3 regions of the Afipia sp. GAS231 genome follow, and region 1 is predicted to be linked to each of the others. Evidence: predicted binding sites of a transcription regulator. Region 1 holds the regulator's gene; each other region holds the start of a gene.

Region 1 (8,003 bases):
GAGTTTGGTTTCGCTCCGCGATGGTCAGTCGCTGTTGAGTACGACCATATGTTTATGGGGACACACGGGGTCAATTTTTACAACACAAACCTTATCGGCAACCCATTCCTTACCGGAACGTTTAGCAGGAACGTAAATATTCGTCAGGACGTCGATCTGGTTACCGTTCGACTGAACTACACCTTTGGCGGCGGAGCAGTGGTTGCAAAGTACTGACAACCGCGCCCATTGACTAAACCAAAAGCCCCGGCCAATGCCGGGGCTTTTTTTGTGCTCAATTTGAGCTGTATGCTCGCGACGCATGAAGAGAAACCCAGAGGAGCAAAGCGCTGAGCAGGCAAGCAGCCGAGGCTGCGCTTGCTGCTGCCCAACAATTACCTGGCGGCCCCGAACGGATTGAGGCCCTTAAAAGGGCTGGATAACTTCGATACGAGGCTGACAAGCGAAGACGCTCGATTGAGCAATAGATTGATCGGAGCCATAAATTGCTTCGCGCAAAGACGACGTCATCGAATTATCGTTTCACTTTGGCGCGTCGCGTCGCGTCGTTTCGTTGCCATGCAATCCGTCGGCTATCGGGGCACACCGGACTCTGGTGCGCCGTCAGTCCGACAGATTCGTAGGTTTACAACCCGACAGGACGCGTTGCCCGAAAGCCGCCTAGCAGCCCCGGCAAATGCCGCGCATGGCGCGGGCGAGTGTTGCATCGTCCGACGTCATCGGCTCCAGCGGCTTCGATTGCTCGGCTTCGCGGGCCGCCTGCTGCTTCAGCCGGTCGGCGCGGGCCGCCTCCTGGCGCTGGTAGCAAGCCTCGCGTTCGGCCTTCTCCTGAACGAAACGGCATTGCTCGGGCGCAGCGTTCGCGGAAACGGAGGCGGCCGTCGCCAGCGGCAATGACAACGCAATTGAGAAGGCAATTGTTACGCAGGCCGCAAATTTCATGTCTCGCCCTTGATCCCAGTCCGAATCCTGTTCCACCCGACTGTACCGATAGTCGGGACCGGTTTCCTCAGGTTTCTGCATCCGTTCTGCTATCGCTGTGATGACACGTTCCGGTAGCTTTGCGCCCTGCAGGGCATCGCGGGTAGCGGGATGGCGGAGCAGGGCAATACGCCAGGTGGAAGGCGCGGCTATGCCGGGACGTGGCCGCCGCGCGCGGCGGTGCCGGCCGGCGGGTTTGCGCCGTCCGTGCTCGGCGCCTGGCCGCCGTTCATCGAGACATTGCGCCAATGGGTGCGCGCGGAGGCGGGCGCGGGCCGGCTGCTGCCCTGGGTGCCGGTCGCGTTCGGCACCGGCATTGCTTTTTATTTTGCTGCCGATCACGAGCCGGTGCTGTCGGTGGCCGCTACCGCGGCGGTGGCGCTCGGCGTGATCGCGTTGCTGTTGCGGCGGCAGAAATTCTTTGCCGTGGCTGTCATGATCGCGGCGGTTGCGGCAGGTTTTGCCACCGCGACCTGGAAGACCGCGCGGATCGCGCATGGCGTGCTGGCGCGGCCGATGTTTTCGGTGACGCTGACCGGCTTCGTCGAGACCCGAGACATCCGCGAGCGCACTGACCGTTTCGTGCTGCGGGTCGTCACCATGGAAAGTGCGCGCGGAACGACAAAGCTGGAGCGCGTGCGGCTGTCGGTGAAGAAGGGCACCGCACCCGCGGTCGGCAGTTTCGTCGAGTTGAAGGCGCGGCTGTTGCCGCCGCTGGCGCCGCTGCGGCCGGGCTCCTACGATTTCGGCCGCGACATGTTCTTCTCCGGGATCGGGGCTTCCGGCTTCGCGATGGGCGCGATCAGGACCACGGAGCCGCCGGCCGCCGGCGGGTGGGCGTTGCGCTATTCGGCCCTGATGCAGAACCTGCGCGATGCGATCGACGCCCGGATCCGCACCGTGCTCGACGGCGACCGGCGCGCGATCGCGACCGCACTTCTGACCGGGCGCCGCGATGCGATCACGACGCCGGTCAACGACGCGATGTTCATCTCCGGCCTCGGCCACGTGCTGTCGATCTCGGGTTACCACATGGCTGTGGTCGCCGGCGTCGTGTTCTTTGCGGTGCGGGCGCTGCTGGCACTGTTTCCGGCGTTGACCGCGAGCTAACCGATCAAGAAATGGTCGGCGGCGGCAGCCCTTGTGGCCGCCGCCTTCTATCTGCTGCTGTCGGGCGCCGAGGTCGCGACGCAACGGTCGTTCTTCATGACCGCGGTGGTGCTGATCGCGGTCATGGTCGACCGCCGCGCCGTCACCTTCCGCACGCTCGCGGTCGCGGCCATGATCGTGCTCGCGATCGCGCCGGAGGCTTTGGTACATCCGAGCTTTCAGATGTCGTTTGCGGCGACGCTGGGTTTGGTCGCGCTGGTGCAGATCGGCATGCCGCGTTTGTTCGCCACCGCAGAACATTCCGCGACCGCGCGCGTCGCGCTGTGGGGCGGCCGTGAAATCATGGTGCTGCTGTTGGCCTCGCTGGTGGCGGGGCTCGCGACCACGCCGTACGCGGCGTTTCACTTTCATCGGGTGACGCCCTATGGGGTGCTGGCCAATCTCGCGGCGATGCCGGTGGTCTCGGCGGTGGTGATGCCGGCGGGCCTGCTCGGTCTGGTCGCCATGCCGTTCGGCTTCGACGGCTTCTTCTGGTGGCTGATGGGGCTCGGCATCGACTGGATGATCTCGGTGACGCAGTGGGTTGCGGGCTTGCCCGGGGCAGTCGGCCGGGTGCCGGCGTTCGGCATCGGTCCACTGATTGCCGCCAGTGCCGGCATCATCCTGCTCGGCCTGTTGCGCACGCCGCTGCGCTGGTCCGGCGTGGCGCTGCTGCTGGTCGCGACAGTGTGGGCGGCGCGGCTGCCTCAGCCGGATATCCTGGTGTCCGCCGATGGCCGCCATGTCGGCGTACGCGGCCAGGACGGGCGGCTGCATCTGATGCAGGCCGCCAAAGGCTCCAAGGATGCCTTCCTGGTCCGGGAGTGGCTGGCGGGGGATGCCGATGTGCGAACCGCCGACGACGCCACACTCGGTGAGGGCGTCTCCTGCGACGACAACGGCTGCGTGACCGCATCGTCTAATGGCGCCCTGGTCGCATGGGCGCAGCGGCCCGAGGCGCTGGCGGATGATTGCGAGCGCACGGCGCTGATCGTGACGATGCGGCAGCCGCCTGGTGGCTGCGCCGCGTCGGTGATCGACACCGAGCGCCTGCGCCGGCAGGGCGCGCTGGCGCTGCGGCGCGGCCGCGACGGATTTGTCGTCGACGCCGTCAAACCTGGAGGGATCGACCGTCCTTGGTCAAAGGCGATCGCCGAGGACGGCGAAACCGACAGCGCCGTGCTGGCGCCGCGCAAGCCGTCGCCGCGCGCCGTCGATGCGACGCCGTCGGACGCTGACCTGCAGGCGGAGGAGTGAGGTGCGCCATAGCGTTTTCGAGCGAAGTGGACGCCGGTTCGCGTAGAGAAAACGCGTCAAAACAAAAAAGTAGAGCCCGGTTCTGATTCAATCAGAACCGAAAAGGCTCTGCGTCAATGCTCGCTCGGCGCGGAGCTGGTCGGTAGCTCAAAAGCGCCGAGATGAAACTCTTCCGGCGCATCCGGCTCCGAGGGCAGGTAGACCAGCGTGAAGGCGGCTTCCGGATACTGCCGCCAGATCGCGAGATCGTCGGCGCTCACCGTCAGCCAGCCGAACCTGAACATGTAGCGGCCAGGCTCGGTGACGCGTCCGGCGCGTTGCCATGTAACCTTGTTGACCACCGCTCGCTCCCCAATTCGTCGGTGTCACTCCGCCGGCTGTGGCCGGCGAAGTGTTTCATCCGCAGGACTCAGCCGATGAAAAATGAGGTCGTCGCCGTCGGCGCAACGGCCGCAGGCGCGCGTTCCACGGCCGGCGTAAGCACCGGCAGTTGCAGCACGGTGACGTGCTGGCCTTCGCACAACTGGGTCACCAGCACGCGGCTTCCGTCCGGAAATTCGATCGCATCGTGGTGACGATCGGGCGTCTCAGGCTCGATATGGTTGAAAACGCCGACCCGCCAGTCGAGCGTCCGCGTCCAGATCCAGCGGTTGTCATATTTGACCTCTCGCGCGAACGCGAGCTCGGTGCCGGGAAGCATGCAGACCGCGACGGCAAGTTCGTTTTCGGATGCAAAGCCGCGGGTCGACGTACCGCGGAAGGTGGTGGTGATCAGCGTCTCTCCGACTTTGGCGGGGCGCGATGCCACGGCGTGCAGACTATAGTCACACATCGGATGGCTCCCTCGATTGAGATAGCTGACCCGTGTCTCTCGGAGGCACAGGCCTCTATCAGAGTGGACATTGGCGCGGAGCCTCGTCCGCCTTCGGGGCAATTCTGCGGCTCCACGCCGGTGCCTTCCATCACAAACGCGCTAACGCGTCTTGGTTCCAAAGGCGCAACAAAAAACCCCGGCCGACGGCCGGGGCATTGGTCGATGTCGGGGCCGGCGCCTGACGGGCGCCGATCAATACTTTCGGTACAGCCCGATCAGCTTGCCCTGAATCCGGACCCGGTTCGGCGGCAGGATGCGGACCTCGTAGGAGGCATTGGCGGGCTCGAGCGCGATCGAGGCGCCGCGGCGGCGGAAGCGCTTCAGGGTGGCTTCCTCCTCGTCGATCAGGGCCACCACGATATCGCCGGTGTCGGCGGTCTCGTTGCGCTGGATCAGAGCCATGTCGCCGTCGAGAATGCCGGCGTCCACCATCGAGTCGCCGCGCACTTCGAGCGCGTAATGTTCGCCGCTTCCGAGCATGTCGGGCGGCACGCTGATGGTGTGGCTGCGGGTCTGCAGCGCCTCGATCGGCGTACCGGCGGCGATCCGGCCCATCACGGGGACGGAGACCGGGCGGTTGCTGTCATCCTCGGCGGCGGCGCTGGCGGTGCGGACCTTGCCCAACGTGCCCTCGATGACACTCGGCGTGAAGCCGCGGCGGCCATTGCCGTTACCGCTGCCGGCCAGTTCGGGAAGCTTGATGACCTCGATGGCGCGGGCGCGGTTGGGCAGGCGGCGGATGAAGCCGCGCTCTTCCAGCGCGGTGATGAGGCGGTGGATGCCGGATTTCGAACGCAGGTCGAGCGCGTCCTTCATCTCGTCGAACGAGGGCGGTACCCCGGCCTCCTTCAGCCGTTCATTGATGAAACGCAGAAGTTCGTACTGTTTGCGCGTAAGCATCGCGAGCATTCCCCCGGTTGGCGGCGTTCGTCCGGTTTCGAGACTTCAGGTCTGGATTCCCGGGAGTTCAAAAAACTCCCCAGGTAGACACTAATTCTCGAAACAAATCATGAACGGACACTATATGTTCGATATGTGTTCCGCAACCACTTAATTTGGGGTGAACGTGGGCCGGGTTTTGGCAGCAGGTGTCGCGCAGGGCTTCACCCCGGCAGCCGAAGGACCTCGCAAGGCGCGCCCTTCTGAGCCGCCGGCGCAAACGGCGGACGTATCAGAAGTGCCCGTGCCGCAGCGAGATTTCCAAGCAGCGACGAGTCCTGATGATTGACCGGTACCGCCGTCAGCGTGCCGTCGGCATGCTCCTCGAGGCGGGCGCGCAGATAGTCTTCGCGCTGGTCGTTGGCGCTAAGATCTCGGCCGAGCAGCGCGGGCTCCCTGACGTGATGGATGTTTTTGCGGCCCGAAAGCGCGCGAATCAACGGCACCAGAAACAGGAAACCGCAGACATAGGACGAGACCGGATTGCCGGGCAGGCCGATCACCCGCATCGCCCCTAACCGTCCATGCATCATCGGCTTGCCGGGCCGCATCGCGATCCGCCAGAACGCCATGGCGACGTCCTCGGCCTCCAGCGACTGCTTGACGAGGTCGTGGTCGCCGACGGACGCCCCGCCGGTGGTGATCAGGATGTCGGCGCCGGTATCGCGGGCGCGGCGGATGCCTTCGGTGGTGGCGGCGACCGTGTCGGCGGCAATGCCGAGATCGACGGTCTCGGCGCCCTCGGCCCGCGCCAGCGCGCGCAGCGCATAGCCGTTGGAATAGACGATCTGCCCGGGGCCGGGGATGTTGCCCGGCATGACAAGCTCGTCGCCGGTGGCGAGCACGGCGACCTTGGGACGGCGGCGCACGGCAAGCTCCGGATAGTTCATGCCGGCGGCGAGCGACAGATCGCGGTCGGTGAGGCGGCTGCCACCCGAAAGCAAGACGTCGCCCTCGCGGAAATCGACCCCGGCGGGGCGGATATGGCGCCCGGTGACCGCGGCCTCGGTGATGCCGATGTGATCGCCCTGGACCGTCGTGTCTTCCTGGATGATGACGGCATCGGCGCCATCGGGGATGACACCGCCGGTGAAAATCCGCACCGCTTCGCCCGCGCCGACCTTGCGCTCGAACGGGCGGCCGGCGGCGACCTCGCCGATCACCTTCAGCCGCGCGGTGAGGTTAGAGGCGTCGGCGGCGCGTACCGCGTAGCCGTCCATTGCCGACATCGCCTGCGGCGGCTGCGTGCGGCGGGCGGCGACGTCGTGCGCCAGCACGCGATGCCAGGCGGTATCGAGCGCGACCATTTCCTCGGGCAGCGGGTCGGCGCCCGCGAGAATGGCGGCAAGCGCGTCGGCAACCGGCATCAAGGCCACGGGCAAATCCTCTCAGATTTCAAAGCTGGATCCCAAGTGCGGTGAGTGCCTTTGCCACGTCATCCGTCGATGTCACGTGGACAGCAGCCAGGCCGCGCGAGCGCGCGCCCTCGATGTTGGCGGCGACGTCGTCGAAGAACAGGATTCGCGACGCCGGCACGCCGATCGCCTTTACCACATGATCATAGGCTCTAGCGTCGGGTTTTCTCAAGCCGATGGTCGAGGACAGGAATATTTCGCTGAAATGGCTGAGCACGTCGGCATAGGCGCGCGAGAAATGCGCGACATGGGCCGGATTGGTGTTGGAGAAGGCGTAGAGCGGCAGCCGTTTCCCGGCCGTTGCCAACAAAGGCGCAATGCCGGGCATTTCGCCGGCGAAGATCGCGTTCCAGCCTTCGAGAAACTGCTCGTCCGAGATGCCGATGCCGAGCGAGCTGCGCAGGTTCTGGAAGAACGCGGCGTCGTCGATCCTGCCGACCTCGTGGTGCTTGAAGCTGTCGTCGACGACGAAGCGGCTGGCGAGCTCGGCCGGCGTGCAGCCGGCGTGGCCTGCCCAGCTTGCCATAACCTTGCCGAAATCGATGTCGAGCACGACGCGCCCGATGTCGAACAGCAGCAGCACGTCGGCGGAGTTGGGGGCGACGGAGTTCATGGTTTTCGTTTACAAAACTGTATCGCTCCGGGCAACGCCGGGGTGGCGTCAAGGGGCTCCCTCGCGCAATCCGACACTTAAGCCGGCGCGCGAGCTGTGCTAAGCGTTACCGAACGTCTTGGGAGTGGTCGTATGCGCATCTTCAGCCGAATTGTTGCCCCCGTCGCCTTGATCGCGTTGGCGATCGCCATGAATGCCCCCGCTGCGGCCCAGCAGAAGCCCATGCAAAAATACGGCGAAGAGGACAAGGCCAAAACGCCATCGGAAATTGCGGCCGAGAAGGAAGCCGAGAGGGCCTATCAGCGGTCGCTGGGTAATATTCCGGCCCAGCAGAGCACCGATCCCTGGGGAACGGTGCGCAGCGACAACGCCGCGCCGAAAGCCGCTAAAGCCGCGCCGGCAAAGCCGAAAGCCAAGACGTCCGACACCAAGCCGGCCGATACCAAGACCGGTACCGCAGCCGCCAGATAAAAATAGCGGACGCCGCCCGGCACACACCGGAACCAGGATGTCGGCCAGGGAGGAACAAGAAATGTCGGACATGCTGCTGTTTTCCCCGATGTCGATCCGCGGCGTCGAGTTGCGCAATCGCATTGTGGTGCCGCCGATGCATCAGTATTCGGCGGTGAAGGGCTTTCCGACCGACTGGCACTTGATGAACGCCGGCAAATTTGCCGCCGGCGGCGCTGGCCTCGTGGTGGTGGAATCGACCAAGGTTGAGCGGCGCGGCTGCGGCACCGTCGGCGATCTCGGCATCTGGGACGATGCCTTTGTC
Region 2 (8,003 bases), 2.8 Mb from region 1:
GCCCGGCACCGAGGACGTCGACAACCTCTATGCCCGGCTCGGTAATACAGCGCCGCATATCACCTTTGCCGGCCACACCGACGTAGTGCCCGTCGGCGATGAAGCCGCCTGGAGCCACGGCGCGTTCTCCGGCGAGATCAACGACGGCTTCCTCTACGGCCGCGGCGCGGTCGATATGAAGGGCGGCATCGCCTGCAGCGTTGCCGCGGTGCTGCAATATCTCGCCGACAACGGCGGCAAGCCGCGAAAAGACGGTAGCGGATCGATTTCGTTTCTGATCACCGGTGATGAGGAAGCCATCTCGGTCAACGGCACCGTCAAGCTGCTGAAGTGGGTGGCCGAGCGCGGCGAAAAATTCGACCATTGCGTGCTCGGCGAACCCTCCAACGTCGAAGTGCTCGGCGACTGCATCAAGATCGGCCGCCGCGGCTCGCTGTCCGGCACGCTCTATGTCGACGGCGTGCAGGGCCATGTCGCCTACCCGCATCGCGCCGCGAATCCCGTGCCGGATATCTCGCGGCTGATCGTGGCGATCTCCGACGAGCCGCTCGATCACGGCAGCGCCCAGTTCCAGGCCTCGAACCTCGAATTCACTTCGGTGGATGTCGGCAATACCGCAAGCAACGTGATCCCGGCGCAGGCGCGCGCCAAATTCAACATCCGCTTCAACGATCACCACACCCAGGAAACACTGCGCGCACTGGTCGAGCAGCGCCTGGAAAAGGCCTGCGGCAATCGCATCCGCGCCCACATCAAGTGGGAGTATTCCAACTCCAACGTGTTCGTCACCAAGCCCGGCGCCTTCACCGACCTCGCGGTCAGCGCGATCGAAGAGGTCACCGGCCGCAAGCCGGAGCTCTCGACATCCGGCGGCACCTCGGACGCCCGCTTCATCGCCAGCTATTGCCCGGTGATCGAATTCGGCCTGGTCGGCCAGACCATGCACCAGATCGACGAGCGCACACCGGTGTCGGATCTGGAGAAACTGACGATGATCTATCGCGGCGTGCTGGATCGGTATTTCGGATAGACCGCCGCTGTCATCGTCCGCCTTGTGCGCCATTGCGCACTGGGGCGGACGATCCAGTACGCGGTGAACTCTCGGTCAATCGCCAAAGCCGCAGAGTACTGGATACCCCGCCTTCGCGGGGTATGACGACCATCAATAATCCACCTTCACCAGATACAGCCCCTCCGGCGGCGCGACGATGCCGCAGGCGGCGCGGTTGCGGGCGGCGAGGGCTGCCGAGAGATCATCCGCGCTCCAGCGGCCTTCGCCGACCCAGACCAGCGAGCCCACCATCGAGCGCACCTGGCTGTGCAGATACGAGCGCGCCGAGGTGACGATATCAACCGCGTTGCCGTCCCTGATGACGTCGAGCTGGTCGAGCGTCTTCTCCGGCGACTTCGCCTGGCATTCGGTGTCGCGAAACGTCGTGAAATCGTGCTTGCCCAGCAACCGTTGCGCTGCGGCATGCATCGCGTCGGTATCGAGGTGACGCGGCACCCGCCAGCTCCGTCCGATATCGACGGCGAGGTTGGCGCGGTGGTTGGTGATGCGATAGCGATAGTGACGCTTGATCGCGGAGAAGCGCGCTTCGAAATCATCCGGCACGATATCGGCTGCGAGCACGCCGATCGGATGCGGGCGCAGATGTGCATTCAGCCCGTCACGCAGGCGCCCAGGCGGAAACGGTTTCTGGATATCGCAATGGGCGACCTGCCCCAGCGCATGCACGCCGGCATCGGTGCGGCCGGCACCATGGACACGCACTTGTTCGCCGCAGATGGCTTTCACCGCGGTCTCGAGCGCACCCTGCACCGTCGGTGCATTGTCCTGGATCTGCCAGCCGGAAAACGGCGTGCCGTCATATTCGATGGTGAGTTTGTAGCGCGGCATCAGGCGAGCCGCGCCGGCGGCTTCAGCGGCGTGCCGCGCAGGAAATCCGCCGACTTCATCGGCGCCTTGCCTGCACGCTGCAGTTCCAGAATCCGGATCGCGCCGTCGGCGCAGGCAATCGTCAGGCGATCGTCGAGCACATCGCCCGGCCCGCCCTGCCCCTTGGCCGGTTCGCATCGCAGGATCTTCAGACGCGCCGGCTCACCATCCGTCGCGAGTTCGCACCACGCGCCGGGAAACGGCGACAGCCCGTGAATGTGGCGCAGCACTTCGTGCGACGATTTGTTCCAGCCGATCCGCGCTTCTGATTTATCGATCTTGGCGGCGTAGGTGACGCCTTGTTCGCTCTGCTTCGCAAACTGCAATCCGCCGCGCGCCAGTGCTGCCATCGCGCGCACCATCAGGTCGGCGCCGAGCGGCGCCAGCGCATCGTGCAGGTCGGACGCCGTCATCTTGTCCGTGATCGCCAGCCGCTCGGCCATCGCGACGTCGCCGGTGTCGAGGCCGGCATCCATCTTCATCACCATCACGCCGGACTCGGCATCGCCGGCCATGATGGCCCGGTTGATCGGCGCCGCGCCACGCCAGCGCGGCAGCAGCGAGCCGTGCAGGTTGAAGCACCCGAGCGGCGGCGCATCCAGAATAGCCTGCGGCAGGATCATGCCGTAGGCGACGACGACGGCGGCATCGGCCTGGTGCTTGCGGAATTCGTCGAGCGCTTCCGCGGTCTTCAGCGTCTTCGGCGTCAGCACCGGTATATTGAGCCGCCGCGCTTCCTGCTCGACCGGCGTCGGTTGCAGTTTCATGCCGCGGCCGGCCGGCTTCGGCGCGCGGGTATAGACCGCCACGACCTCATGGCCATGGGCGACGAGCTCCAGCAGCGTCGGCACCGCGAAATCGGGCGTGCCCATGAAGATCAGGCGGAGAGGCATTTAGTTGGGTGTCCTGCGGACGTTCAATTTACTCCGTCATGGCCGGGCTTGTCCCGGCCATCCACGTCTTTGACACAGCAAGAAAGGAAGGCGTGATGCCCGGGTCAAGCCCGGGCATGACAGCGAGGCCTACTCCACCGCGCGCTTGGCGGCTTTGGTAAACTTCTTCAGCACGCGGTCGCGTTTCAGCTTCGATAGATAGTCCACGAACAGCACGCCATTGAGGTGATCGATCTCGTGCTGGATGCAGGTGGCGAACAGGCCGTCGGCGTCTTCCTCGTGCACCTTGCCGTCGAGGTCGGTGAAGCGAATGCGCACCTGGGCCGGACGCTCGACTTCCTCGTAATATTCGGGGATCGAGAGGCAGCCCTCCTCGTAGACCGACAGCTCTTCCGACGACGAGACGATTTCCGGATTGATGAAGACGCGCGGCCGTGGCGTGGTCTCGCCGTCCTCATCGCGCTTGGCGAGGTCCATGGTGATCAACCGCAGCGGTTGCGCGACCTGGATCGCCGCCAGCCCGATGCCGGGCGCGTCGTACATGGTCTCCAACATGTCGTCGGCAAGCTTGCGGATCTCCGCCGTCACCTTCTCGACGGGTTTGGAGACGAGCCGCAACTGCTTGTCCGGCAGGATGATGATTTCTCTAAGTGCCATATCGCGCGATTTAAGCTGCCGGTTTGCCGGGGTCAATGCGCCGACGAACCTGTTAAGGCGGCCTTAACCATGATTTTTAGGGTTTTGTTAACCACGAAAATCAACCTCCCGTTAACCATAAATGTTCCCTCTTCGTTCGCTATGGCGCCCGAATCGGTTACAAGGCGTGCATGAACGAGATTCTTTTCATCGTCGGCGACCTGCCGATTCACGTTGGTGAGGCCCTGATCGGCTTTGGCGCGCTCGCGCTGGTGCTGCTGCTGGTGATCGCCATCGTCATTGCCCGTTCGGGCCGCCGCGGTGCGGAACTGGCGATGGCGCAGGCGATCCGCGCCGACGAACTGGAGGAGCGCCTCAGCGAAATGCTGCAGGCGCAGAACCAGTCCACCGGCAGAGTCGACGCCATGGCGCAGGCGCTGGCCGGCCGCCAGGCCGAGATGGCGCGTGCGGTCAACGAACGGCTGGATTCGGTGACCCACCGCGTCGGCCAGTCGATGGAGCAGACCACCCGCAACACGATGGATAGCTTGCGCGTGCTGCACGAGCGGCTCGGCATCATCGACAACGCGCACAAGAATCTTACTGACCTGACGTCGCAGGTGACGACGTTGCGCGACGTGCTCGCCAACAAGCAGTCGCGCGGCGCCTTCGGCCAGGCGCGGATGGAGGCGATCGTCCAGGACGGCATGCCGATGGGTAGTTACGAATTCCAGCACACGCTCTCGACCGGCAAGCGGCCGGATTGCGTGGTGTTCCTGCCCGACCAGCGGCCGTTGTGCATCGACGCCAAGTTTCCGCTGGAAGCCGTCACCGCGCTGCATGACGCGCGCACCGACGACGAGAAGAAATTCGCCGCCCAGCGGCTGCGCAACGACGTCATGAAGCATGTCAGCGACATCGCCGAGAAATACCTGATCACCGGCGAGACCCAGGATACCGCGCTGATGTTCGTGCCGTCGGAATCGGTCTACGCCGAAATCCACGACGGTTTCGACGACGTGATCCAGAAGGCCTACCGCGCCCGTGTCGTGCTGGTATCGCCCTCGCTGTTGATGCTGGCGATCCAGGTGATGCAGCAGATCCTGAAGGACGCGCGGATGCGCGACGCCGCCGACCAGATCCGCACCGAAGTGCTCAACCTCGGCGACGACCTCGGCCGTCTGCGCGACCGCGTGCTGAAGCTGCAGAAGCACTTTGGCGACGCCAACGAGGACGTCCGGCAAATCCTGATCTCCGCCGACAAGATCGAAAAGCGCGCGGGGCGGATCGAGGAACTCGATTTCAGCAAGCCCGACGCACCCGCCGAGCTGCCGCGCGCGGTCAAGCCGGCTGCGCCGGAGCTGTTTCCCCTGCCGCGCAAGCTGCAGGCGGGGGAGTAGTGCGGGTTTGAGTTTAGCTTACGCCGCATACTAAGCTGTCATCGCCCGGCTTGACCGGGCGGCCCAGTATCCCAGAGACCGTAGATGGGAGCGCGCAGTTATTACGTCTACATCCTGGCGAGCCGCATCGGCGGTACGCTGTACATCGGTGTAACCAATGACATCATTCGACGGGTCGGCGAACATCGCCTGGAATTGACCAAGGGCTTCACGAAGAAATATGAAGTCCACAAACTCGTCTATTTCGAGCAATTCGATGACATCGAAAATGCGATCAAGCGCGAGAAACGACTGAAGAAGTGGAATCGAGCGTGGAAAGTTCGTCTCATCGAAGAACTCAATCCGAATTGGGATGATCTCTATTCCGGCATCGCGGGTCCTCCTTAGTTGTCCGTCGCACCCCCGCACTCCCTGTCATACCCCGCGAAGGCGGGGTATCCAGTAATCTGAGGCGTTCATTATTGACCATAGGCTTCGCGGAATACTGGATCGTCCGCCTTCGCGGACGATGACAGCGTAAATTGGGGCCCGAATCTGCTAACACCCTTCCATGAGCCCACCTGAAACCACACCACAACCCGCCACCTCCTGGCGCGACAGCTTGGCCGTCTATCTGCAGCCTCGCGTCCTGATCGTGCTGCTGCTCGGCTTTTCCTCCGGGCTGCCGCTGGCGCTTTCGGGGTCGACGCTATTGGTGTGGATGCGCGAGTCCGGGGTCGATCTCGGCACCATCGGGCTGTTTGCGCTGGTCGGCACGCCCTACACGCTGAAATTCCTGTGGGCGCCGCTGGTCGATGCGCTGCATGTGCCGTTGTTCACGCGCGCGTTCGGCCGCCGCCGCGGCTGGCTGCTGTTTTCGCAACTGCTGCTGATTGTCGCGATCCTGCTGCTGGCGCTGACGGACCCGGCGCGCTCGCCGCTGTTCGTCGCCCTCGGCGCGCTGCTGGTCGCGACGATGTCCTCGACGCAGGACATCGTGGTCGACGCGTTCAGGGTCGAAAGCCTGCCGGAGAGCGAACAGGCCGCCGGCATGGCGTCCTACGTCGCGGCCTATCGCATCGGCATGCTGGTCTCGACCGCGGGCGCGCTGTTCATCGTTTCGGGATTTGAAGGCACCGGCCTGCCGCGCAGCACGGCCTGGATGTGGGGCTATGTGGTGATGGCGGCGCTGGTCTTGATCGGCACCATCACCGCATTGGTTGCGACCGAGCCCGAGCAATCCGCCCGCGCGGAGGCCGCCACGCGCACCGAAACGGCGTTCGCCCGCGTGATGCATGCCGCGGTCGGCGCGTTCTCCGAATTCCTGACCCGGCGCGACGCGCTGGCCGCGCTGGCTTTCGTGGTGCTGTTCAAATTCACCGACGCGTTTTCCGGCACCATGACCGCGCCGTTCGTGATCGATCTCGGTTTCACCCGCAACGACTATGCCGCCATCGTCAAGGGCGTCGGGCTGGCGGCGACCTTGATCGGCGGTTTTGCCGGCGGCTTCGTGGCGCGGCGCTATTCGCTGGCGGCTTCTCTCTGGATCGGCGGCGTGCTGCAGGCGGTCGCCAACCTCTCGTTCTCCTGGCTGGCGATTGTCGGTGTCAATCAATGGGCGCTGGCGTTCGCGATCACGGCGGAAAATTTCACCAGCGCCATCGGCACCGTGATCTTTGTCGCCTATCTGTCGGCGCTGTGCCGAAATCCGCTGCACACCGCGACACAATACGCGTTGCTGACGGCGCTGGCCGCGGTGGGACGAACGTATCTGTCGTCGGGCGCCGGCTATGTGGCGAAGGCGACCGGGTGGCCGGCATTCTTTGCGATCTGCGTCGTGGTCGCCGTGCCGAGCCTGATCCTGCTGACCTGGCTTCAGCGGCGCGGCCATTTTGCGTCGCTGGGGCCGGTGAAGGTTTGATCTTGCAGGGTGGATTAGGCGAAGCCGTAACCCACCGCGACGCGTACAAGGATGGTGGGTTACGGCTTCGCCTAACCCACCCTACGATTCCGGCGCAACCTCAATGCTTGGTCACCACGCTCCACTTCGTGATGACGGCTTCGCTCATCTGCCCGGCGTCCTGCGCGCAGGCGACCTCGTCGACCTTCACCGAAATTTCCTTGCCGATGAAATTCTTCAACTGCGCCGCCTGCGCGTCGCTGTTGGTGATGAGCTGGAAAGTTTCGGGCCCGGTCTCGAGATTGCAGAGCCCGTTCGGCGGCGGCAGCCGGCGCGGCTCGCTGGTCACCTGGAAGCTATTGATCTTGGTGCCACGTTTGCCGCCACGAACTTTCATGGCGCTGAGTTCCCCCGACAGCACGTCGCCGGCGTTGATCGGCTTGCCGGCCTTCGCCGGTGCAGGCTCGGGCTCGGCCTTCTGCGCCCATGCGGAAGGCGCAGCGAGGGCCACGGCCACCATCGCCGCAAAGCTGGAGCGCTTGCCGAATCGTCGTTTCGTCATGTCGATCAGTTCCGTCTATGATGGTTAGAACAGTGTTCGCTGCCGCATGGCTGCGGATAGCGTACCTTCATCGAGATAATCAAGCTCGCCGCCGACGGGAACTCCGTGGGCGAGCCGTGTCACCCGGACGTTGGCTTCCTGCAACAAATCCGTGATGTAGTGCGCGGTGGTCTGGCCATCCACCGTGGCGTTTAGCGCCAGAATGATCTCGCTGACCTGCGAATCGTGTGCGCGCGCCACCAGCGCGTCGATGGTCAGATCCTGCGGACCGACCCCGTCGAGCGGCGACAGCGTGGCGCCGAGCACGTGGTAGCGGCCATTGGTCGCATTGGCCCGTTCCAGCGCCCACAAATCCGCGACGTCGGCGACCACCACGATGATGGAGCCGTCACGCTTCGGATCGGTGCACACCGTGCAGGGGTTCTGCGTGTCGATGTTGCCGCAGGTCTTGCAAACCTGAATCTTGTCGATCGCGACCTGCAGCGCGCCGGCCAGCGGCGTCATCAGCGCCTCGCGCTTCTTGATCAGATGCAGGGCCGCGCGCCGCGCCGAACGCGGCCCGAGGCCCGGCAGCCGCGCCAGCAACTGGATCAGACGTTCGATTTCGGGGCCGGCAACCGCAGAAGCCATTTCAGGTGAGACCGTGTATTTCAGGAAGACCTGGCACTCAAGTAAGACCCAGGCCGGGTGGCAG
Region 3 (8,003 bases), 560 kb from region 1:
TTCGCCGCGCGGCAGGATCTCGGGAAAGCGCGACAGCGGCCACATCTGGGCGACCTGTTCCTTGTATTTAAAGCCGAACCAGTAGGAGACCCAGTCGCCAAGTGCTGCGCCGATGCCGCCGGCGATCCAGACCGGCCAGAAGCTGATGCCGGTCACACCGATCAAGGCGCCGATCGCCACCAGCGCCCCCCAGGCCGGGATCAGCAGCGAGATGAAGGCGAGCGACTCGCCGAACGCCAGCGCCAGCACGATCGGCGCGGCCCAGCCCTGATGGTCGCGCACGAAGTCGGTCAGGGCGCGCGCAAAATCTTCCATTCCTTGAATGCCTTCCCCGCCCCGTATGCCCCGGGTTCACAGCCTAGGACAGGTACGCTAGCCGGTTGCGTGACATCAAGTCACAAAGGCGGACACGGGCCGTGAATACGGTTGATGACGGGGTCGCAGGCACTTCCCGGCAGGGTTCAACTCACCGGCTGCGGCCGTTTCGGCGGGCGCGGCCTTGCCGGACGCGGGCTTGCTCTCCACCGTCGGTTGCGCTTGAATGCCTTTGGGGGAAACAATCGATGCATAAATTGAGAATCGTGGCGCTCGCCGCCGCGCTTGGGGGATGTGCGTCCTCTGCGGCTGATATTACTCCGGCCTATGTCTCACCGGTGGCCTATCAATCATATACCTGCCAGCAGCTGGCAATGGAGGCCCAGTCAATTTCGACCAGAGCCGCCAACTTGTCCGGCGCACAAGACAGTCAGCGCACCAAGGACGGCTTAGCAACGGCGGCGGCTGTCGTGATCTTCTGGCCAGCAGCATTCTTTGTCGGCGGTGACAAGCAAACGGCTGCCGAACTCGCTCAAATGAAGGGCCAGATGGTTGCAGTCGAGCAGGCCTCGATTGCGAAGAAATGTAATATCCAGTTCCAGGGACAGCGTCCGCCGGGCACCTGATAGCTGCCCCTTCAAACACCAGCCTGCGATCCTCGACCGGTAGCTTAGTCGTTTGCACCCTTGGCAAAGGACCTTGCGGGACTGCTGGGCTTCAGCGCTACACCCCGCGGCCGCAGCGAACCGTGGCTGCCCTGCCGTCACTATCTTGGCTCATCCATGGCATAGTCAGGGAAACCGATTCGCTGCGCCATGTCGCGCGCAACACATAAAGAACCATGTCCAAAGCATTGAAATCAAACGCCAAAGCCAAGACTGCCAACGACTTGTTTGGGGCGCCTGACGCCAAGGGCCGCGCGCCCGCGAAGGCCGCCTCCCGCTCGGGTGGCGCCGAAGACGCCTACACCGCCGCCGATATCGAGGTGCTCGAAGGGCTCGAGCCGGTGCGCCGCCGCCCCGGCATGTATATCGGCGGAACCGACGAAAAGGCGCTGCACCATCTGTTCGCCGAAGTCATCGACAACGCCATGGACGAGGCGCTGGCGGGGCATGCGTCCTTCATCGAGGTGCATTTGGGCACCGACGGATTTTTGACGGTCACCGATAACGGCCGCGGCATTCCGGTCGATCCGCACCCGAAATTCCCGAAGAAATCCGCGCTCGAAGTCATCATGTGCACGCTGCATTCCGGCGGCAAGTTCGACTCCAAGGTCTACGAGACCTCGGGCGGCCTGCACGGCGTCGGCGTCTCCGTCGTCAACGCCCTCTCCTCGCGGCTCGAAGTCGAGGTCGCCCGCAGCCAGAAGCTCTACAAGATGAGCTTTGAGCGCGGCCACCCCAAGGGCAAGCTCGAAGACCTCGGCAAGGTCAACAACCGCCGCGGCACCACCATCCGCTTCAAGCCGGATACCGATATCTTCGGCGCCAAGGCGGCGTTCAGGCCGCAGCGTCTGTTCAAGATGACGCGCTCGAAGGCCTATCTGTTCGGCGGCGTCAAAATCCGCTGGCGTTGCGATCCCGAACTGCTGAAAGGCATCGAGGACGTTCCGGCCGAGGATGAGTTTCATTTCCCCGGCGGCCTGAAGGATTATCTCGCCGCCGCCATTCACGCCGACACGCTGGTGCATCCGGATATCTTCTCCGGCAAATCGGGCCGCAACGGCGGGCACGGCGCCTGCGAATGGGCGGTCGCGTGGACCGCCGACGCCGACGGCTTCCTCTCCTCCTACTGCAACACCGTGCCGACGCCTGATGGCGGCACCCACGAATCCGGCATGCGCAGCGCCATGCTGCGCGGCCTCAAAGACCATGCTGAGCGCAACGGCCAGGGCAAGCGCGCTTCCTCCATCACCTCGGAAGACGTGATGGTGGGGGCTGCCGTGATGCTCTCGGTGTTCGTGCGCGAACCGGAGTTTCAGGGCCAGACCAAGGATCGGCTTGCCACCGCGGAGGCCCAGCGCATCGTCGAACAGGCGATCAAGGACCCGTTCGACCACTGGCTGTCGGGCAATCCGCTGCAGGCCAACAAGCTCCTGGATTTCGTCATCGAACGCGCCGACGAACGGCTGCGCCGCCGCGCCGAGAAGGAAACCTCGCGCAAGACTGCGGTGAAGAAGCTGCGCCTGCCCGGCAAGCTTTCGGATTGCACCAACAGTGCAACCGAAGGCTCTGAACTGTTCATCGTCGAGGGTGACTCGGCCGGCGGCAGCGCCAAGCAGGCACGCGACCGCAAGACCCAGGCGATCCTGCCGTTGCGCGGCAAGATCCTCAACGTCGCCTCCGCCACCAGGGACAAGCTCACCGCCAACGCCCAGCTCGCCGATCTGATGCAGGCGCTCGGCTGCGGCACCGGCGCGCAATACCGCGAAGAAGATTTGCGTTACTCGCGCATCATCATCATGACCGACGCCGATGTCGACGGCGCGCACATCGCTTCGCTCCTGATCACGTTCTTCTACCGCCAGACACCGCGGCTGATCGACGAAGGCCATCTCTATCTGGCGGTGCCGCCGCTCTATCGCCTCACCCATGGCAGCAAGACGGTTTACGCCCGCGACGACGCCCACAAGGACGCGCTGCTGAAGAGCGAATTCAACGCCAACGCCAAGGTCGATGTCGGCCGCTTCAAAGGTCTTGGCGAGATGATGCCGGCGCAGCTCAAGGAAACCACCATGGATCCGGCCCGGCGCACCATGCTGCGCGTGGTGCTGCTGGCCGACGACCGCGAAGGCACCGCCGATTCGGTCGAACGGCTGATGGGCACCAAGGCCGAAGCGAGATTCGCCTTCATCTCGGACAAGGCCGAATTCGCCAGCGACGACCTGCTGGACGTCTAGTCCCGCCAAAAACCACCAAGAACCACCAAGAACCGGCTTTTTCACGCCATTTCGCGGATCCGAGGCGGATTGAGCCCGGATTCTGCCCGTTTTTGCGGCTTTTCCCGGCGGTTCGTTTCTGGGCGGGTGTGTTTCCCCCGCAACAGCATTTTGGGTGGAACTGCGTATAGTCGCGCTACTGGGTTTCGGGAATCGGTGCTCGCGCACACTCTGGGGCAGTCGAAGTCGACGCTTCTACACTGAGGGAATTTGAAGATGAAAAAGATTGCGATCGCTTTGACCGCTCTGGCGGCACTCACCGGATCGGCCGTTGCGGCTGACATGGCGCCCCGCGCCTACACCAAGGCTCCGGCGCCGGTCGTGGCGGTTGCCAACTGGACCGGTTGCTACGTTGGCGGCGGCGGCGGCTTCGGCATCTGGAACCAGGACAACACCGGCTTCGACGATAGCGCGGTGATCCGTGGAACGGGTCCTCGCGTTCAGACCACGCAGCGGGCAACGGCGGGTGGCCGCGGCTACTTCGGCACGGTCCAGGGCGGTTGCGACTATCAGTTCGCTCTCGGCGGCTACAACCTGGTTGTCGGCGCGTTCGGCGACTATGATTTCGCCAGCGAGAAGGGCCAGCTCAACCTGCCGGTTTCGACCCTGTTCGGCCAGGAGAAGCTGAGCTCGAAGTGGGCAATCGGCGGCCGTATCGGCTGGCTGGTGACCCCGAACCTGCTGACCTACTTCTCGGGCGGCTATACCGAAGCCAAGTTCGATCGCGTTGACTTCAACATCAACCTGATCCCCGGTTCGGTCAACTTCTTCAACAGCAATACCTACAAGGGTTACTTCATCGGCGCCGGCGACGAATACGCGCTGAACTTCCTGCCCGGCCTGTTCTGGAAGACCGAATACCGCTTCTCGCAATTCGATACCAAGACCAACCCGCTGTTCAACACCACCACCGGCCTGCGGACCGTCAGCTCGTACGACTCCCAGAAGTGGGAACAGAGCGTTCGCAGCGAGCTGGTCTACCGCTTCAACTGGGGTGGCCCGGTCGTCGCCAAGTACTGAGATTTGAAGTACTGAGATTAGCTAAGTCATCAGCTCAAAAGCCCCGGCATCGTCCGGGGCTTTTTTGTGCCTGAAGACAGGCACACTGCCGATGGTTCGGTATCGCCCCGCCCGACCGCAATCCCTTAACGGCGGGTTGATATGGCCTCGCCGACAATTCCGCCCTTGCCGGACTGACAGGCATTGTATTCGATCGACAGTGATCGTTCTCCGGGCCATGGTTTCCCGGGATAGCGGTCAAGCCGCGCGGCACCGTCCGGCACGCCGCGCCCGAAAGCGGCAACAGGGGGAAAGTCCATGGCGAGATCGCTTTCGATCATCGGCTTTGTCGCGCTCGCCATCGGGCTGCTCTGGATCGGTCAGGGCACCGGCACGATTGCCTGGCCGCGCGTGAGCTTCATGATCAACCAGTTGCAATGGGCCGGATATGGCGCGCTGCTTGGCGCCATCGGACTGATCCTGATCTGGCAGGGAAACCGCTGAAGGCAACCGCTGAGCCGCTAAGGCGGCAGCTCCAAGAATAACGGCAAGTAACGGATAACACGCATGAAGGCAGAACTGTTCGACCTCACCGGCAAGGTGGCGATCGTCACCGGCGGCAATGGCGGCATCGGACTTGGCATGGCCAGGGGATTGGCGGCGGCTGGGGCTGCGGTCGCGATCGTCGGCCGCAACGAGGCGAAGTCGGCGGCTGCGGTGGCCGAACTGACGCAAGGCGGCGCCAAGGCGATATCCGTGGTCACCGACGTCACCGACAAGGAGGCGGTCGCAGCCATGACCGCCCGCGTGGCCAGCGAACTCGGCCGCATCGATATTCTCGTCAACAATGCCGGCATCAACATCCGCAAAGCCCCGCATGCGCTCGACATCGCCGAGTGGAACAGCGTGATCCAAACCAACCTCACCAGCGCCTTTCTGTGCTCGCAGGCGGTACACCCGGCGATGAAGGAAGCGGGCGGCGGCAAGATCATCAACATCGGATCCATGATGTCGATCTTCGGCGCCAGTTTTGCGCCGGCCTATGCCGCGAGCAAAGGCGGCATCGTTCAGTTCACGCGCTCCTGCGCGGTGGCCTGGGCTGCCGACAACATCCAGGCCAACGCGGTGCTGCCGGGCTGGATCGACACCGATCTCACCAAGCGCGCCCGCCAGGAGATCGACGGCCTGCACGACCGGGTCTTGGGGCGCACACCGGCGGCGCGCTGGGGCGCGATCGGCGACTTCGCAGGCATCGCGGTGTTTCTCGCTTCCCCCGCCTCCGACTTCGTCACCGGCACCGCCATTCCCGTCGACGGCGGCTACTCGATCATGGGCTGACGGCATAACGTTTTCGAGCGAAGCATGCCCTCGGACTTGATCCGAGGGTGGGCTCCGGTTCGCGTAAAGAAAACGCGTCAAGACCGATCCGGCGCGACCGGCGACTGCACGTGCTCGGGACGAACGCCGAGGCCGACGAAGCGCGCGGTAACGCCCTGCAACCACGGCACCGCGGTGACCAGTCGCATCACGAGCGGAGGCTTGAGCGGCTGGTTGCCCGGTTTCAGCGCCGCATTGACGATGTTGTTCTGCACCACGACCTGCATCCGCTGCGTCAACCGCACCGGAAACGCGCGGCGCCGCTGCACCGCATCGAGTTCATCGACCGACGGACAGCCGGTCTTTAGCTTCGCGGCCAGCAGGTTGGCGGTCGCCACCGCATCCTGAACCGCCAGATTGACGCCGACGCCGCCGATCGGCGACATCGCATGCGCGGCGTCGCCGATGCACAGCAGCCCCGGCAGCGTCCAGCGCTGCAACCGGTTGATCGCCACCGTCAGCAGCTTGACGTCGTCCCAGCTCTTCACGTCAGCCAGTCCGGATTTGAGGATCGGCGCCATCCGCGCGATGTCGTCGAGCAGCGCCGGCAGGCCCCTCGCCTTCACGGCATCGTATTGGCCCTTGGCGATGACGTAGGCGCACTGCCAATAGTCGCCGCGATCGAACGTCACCATCATCTTGCCGGGATCGACGCGGGCAAACGGCCTTTCGTTCTCGTTCTCGTTCTCGCGCTTGCCGGCGCGAAACCACAACACGTCCATCGGCGCACCGATCTCCTCGATCGGAAGCCCTGCGCGCTCGCGCACCAGCGAATGACGCCCGTCGCTGGCAACGGTCAGATCGGCCTCGATGTCGACGATACCTTCCGGCGTCTTCACCTTCACGCCGGCGATGCGATCGCCGTCACGGATCAGGTCGACCGCCTCCGCGCTCATCATCACCTTCAGCGACGCAAACCGCTTGCCGCTCTCGCGCAGAAAATTGAGAAAATCCCACTGCGGCATGAAGGCGATGAAGGGATATTTCACGTCGAGACGGCTGAGATCGGCGAGCCGCACCGACGTGCCGCCGAACATGCCCTCCATCTTCTGCAAGCGCTGGTGCGGCAGTTTCAGGAAACCGTCGATCAGCCCGAGCTCGTCCATCACCTGCAGGGTCGAGGGGTGCACGGTGTCGCCGCGAAAATCGCGGAAGAAATCCGGATGCTTTTCCAGCACCACGACGTCGATGCCGGCGCGTCCGAGCAGATAGCCGAGCATCATGCCGGCCGGCCCGCCACCGACGATGCAGCAACGCACTTTCATGGTTCACCTCGTTCGCACCGCGGCCGCGCTATCGGCTATGCCGGCGCGACCACGATATAGGGAATGCTGCTCACGATGGTGACAAGCTCGACCGCGTTGCACAGCATGCCACCCCAGTGCAGCCGGCGCAGCCGCCGCACCGCATCGGGATCGCCGGCGTCCCTGGCGTCAAGGTCGGCATCCATCCGGCGCAGAAACCAGCGGCGCGCCAGCACCGCGAAAGCCGCGATCACGCCGACGCCGACGGCAGCAACCAGCCGCCCCTCCACCGCGAAGGCGACTGTGCCGATGACGCCGGCAATGGCCAGCAGGACGAAATAGGCATTGAACAGCCCACGCAGCAGCTGGGTGACCGGTGGGATGTCGAGCCTCACCAGCAGAAAAGCCGGCGCCGCCAAGAGGCAATAGCCCATCGGCAGCAACAGGATCACGGTGGCGAACAGGAGGACGGGATCTGGCATCATGCGGTCACCCTTTTTCTTTGGCCGAGGGATTTCCGGTGGAACCTCACAATAATATCCACCGGAGATAGCTTCGGCACTATTAGGCTTTGGTCGGACCGCCAAAGCGCCCCGGCAACAAAAAGCCCCGGCAGACCGGGGCTTTTCAGAGCAGATGCTGCCGTGATCAGTATCGCGAGATCAGCGGCGGATCGAACTTGTAGCTGACGCGGGCGACGATCGACTGGATGTCGCGGGGCTTGGCGTCGAACGTGTACACCAATGGCGCCGCGGCGCCCGCCAGTTGATAGCTCTTGGTCTGGAACGCCGCATAATCATATTCGAGACCGACGATCCAGTTCTGGGTTACGCCGTACTCCCAGCCTGCACCGACCGTATAGCCATTGTGCCACGCGCTCGCAGAACCGGCACCGGTGAACGGCGGGGTCGTGTCGGAGACCGCGAGGCGGTTGTTGACGCCGGCATAGCCACCCTTGGCGTAGATCAAGTTGTTCGCGAAGGCGTAACCGACGCGGCCGGTCACGGTGGCCAACCAGTCGGTCCGCCAGTTGAAGACGTCGTCGCGCGCCGGCCCGAACACGGTGTTGGTCACGGTGCCGCGGTTGTTCATGCCTGATATCGAGCCTTCGAGGCCGAACACATAATTGC

The links. The regulator LexA, encoded in region 1, represses DNA repair genes until DNA is damaged. The targets are predictions, from matches to a motif close to TGTTCNNNNTGTGTTCNG.
Region 2: a site for LexA is predicted at 3,612-3,629, ahead of BLS26_RS14625 (DNA recombination protein RmuC). Genes of this name have one in related genera too.
Region 3: a site for LexA is predicted at 1,139-1,156, ahead of parE (DNA topoisomerase IV subunit B). Genes of this name have one in related genera too.

Annotation. Positions count from the first base shown of each region.
Region 1 covers NZ_LT629703.1:268,405-276,407, reverse strand. Annotated here, with positions in the region: gene BLS26_RS01235 (outer membrane protein) at 1-216, shown strand, start outside; gene BLS26_RS01230 (hypothetical protein) at 661-942, opposite strand; partial or broken gene BLS26_RS01225 (ComEC/Rec2 family competence protein) at 1,093-3,387, shown strand; gene BLS26_RS01220 (hypothetical protein) at 3,501-3,728, opposite strand; gene BLS26_RS01215 (hypothetical protein) at 3,797-4,219, opposite strand; gene lexA (transcriptional repressor LexA) at 4,454-5,161, opposite strand; gene glp (gephyrin-like molybdotransferase Glp) at 5,365-6,576, opposite strand; gene BLS26_RS01200 (HAD-IA family hydrolase) at 6,596-7,228, opposite strand; gene BLS26_RS01195 (hypothetical protein) at 7,361-7,699, shown strand; gene BLS26_RS01190 (NADH:flavin oxidoreductase/NADH oxidase) at 7,761-8,003, shown strand, end outside.
Region 2 covers NZ_LT629703.1:3,078,826-3,086,828, forward strand. Annotated here, with positions in the region: gene dapE (succinyl-diaminopimelate desuccinylase) at 1-1,030, shown strand, start outside; gene truA (tRNA pseudouridine(38-40) synthase TruA) at 1,163-1,900, opposite strand; gene fmt (methionyl-tRNA formyltransferase) at 1,900-2,832, opposite strand; gene def (peptide deformylase) at 2,962-3,489, opposite strand; gene BLS26_RS14625 (DNA recombination protein RmuC) at 3,660-4,868, shown strand; gene BLS26_RS14630 (GIY-YIG nuclease family protein) at 4,953-5,255, shown strand; gene BLS26_RS14635 (MFS transporter) at 5,419-6,768, shown strand; gene BLS26_RS14640 (hypothetical protein) at 6,869-7,309, opposite strand; gene recR (recombination mediator RecR) at 7,334-7,939, opposite strand; gene BLS26_RS14650 (YbaB/EbfC family nucleoid-associated protein) at 7,977-8,003, opposite strand, start outside.
Region 3 covers NZ_LT629703.1:7,288,095-7,296,097, reverse strand. Annotated here, with positions in the region: gene BLS26_RS34190 (DedA family protein) at 1-315, opposite strand, end outside; gene BLS26_RS34185 (hypothetical protein) at 564-941, shown strand; gene parE (DNA topoisomerase IV subunit B) at 1,157-3,214, shown strand; gene BLS26_RS34175 (outer membrane protein) at 3,470-4,273, shown strand; gene BLS26_RS34170 (hypothetical protein) at 4,571-4,756, shown strand; gene BLS26_RS34165 (SDR family NAD(P)-dependent oxidoreductase) at 4,820-5,590, shown strand; gene BLS26_RS34160 (FAD-dependent oxidoreductase) at 5,668-6,894, opposite strand; gene BLS26_RS34155 (hypothetical protein) at 6,930-7,355, opposite strand; gene BLS26_RS34150 (outer membrane protein) at 7,522-8,003, opposite strand, start outside.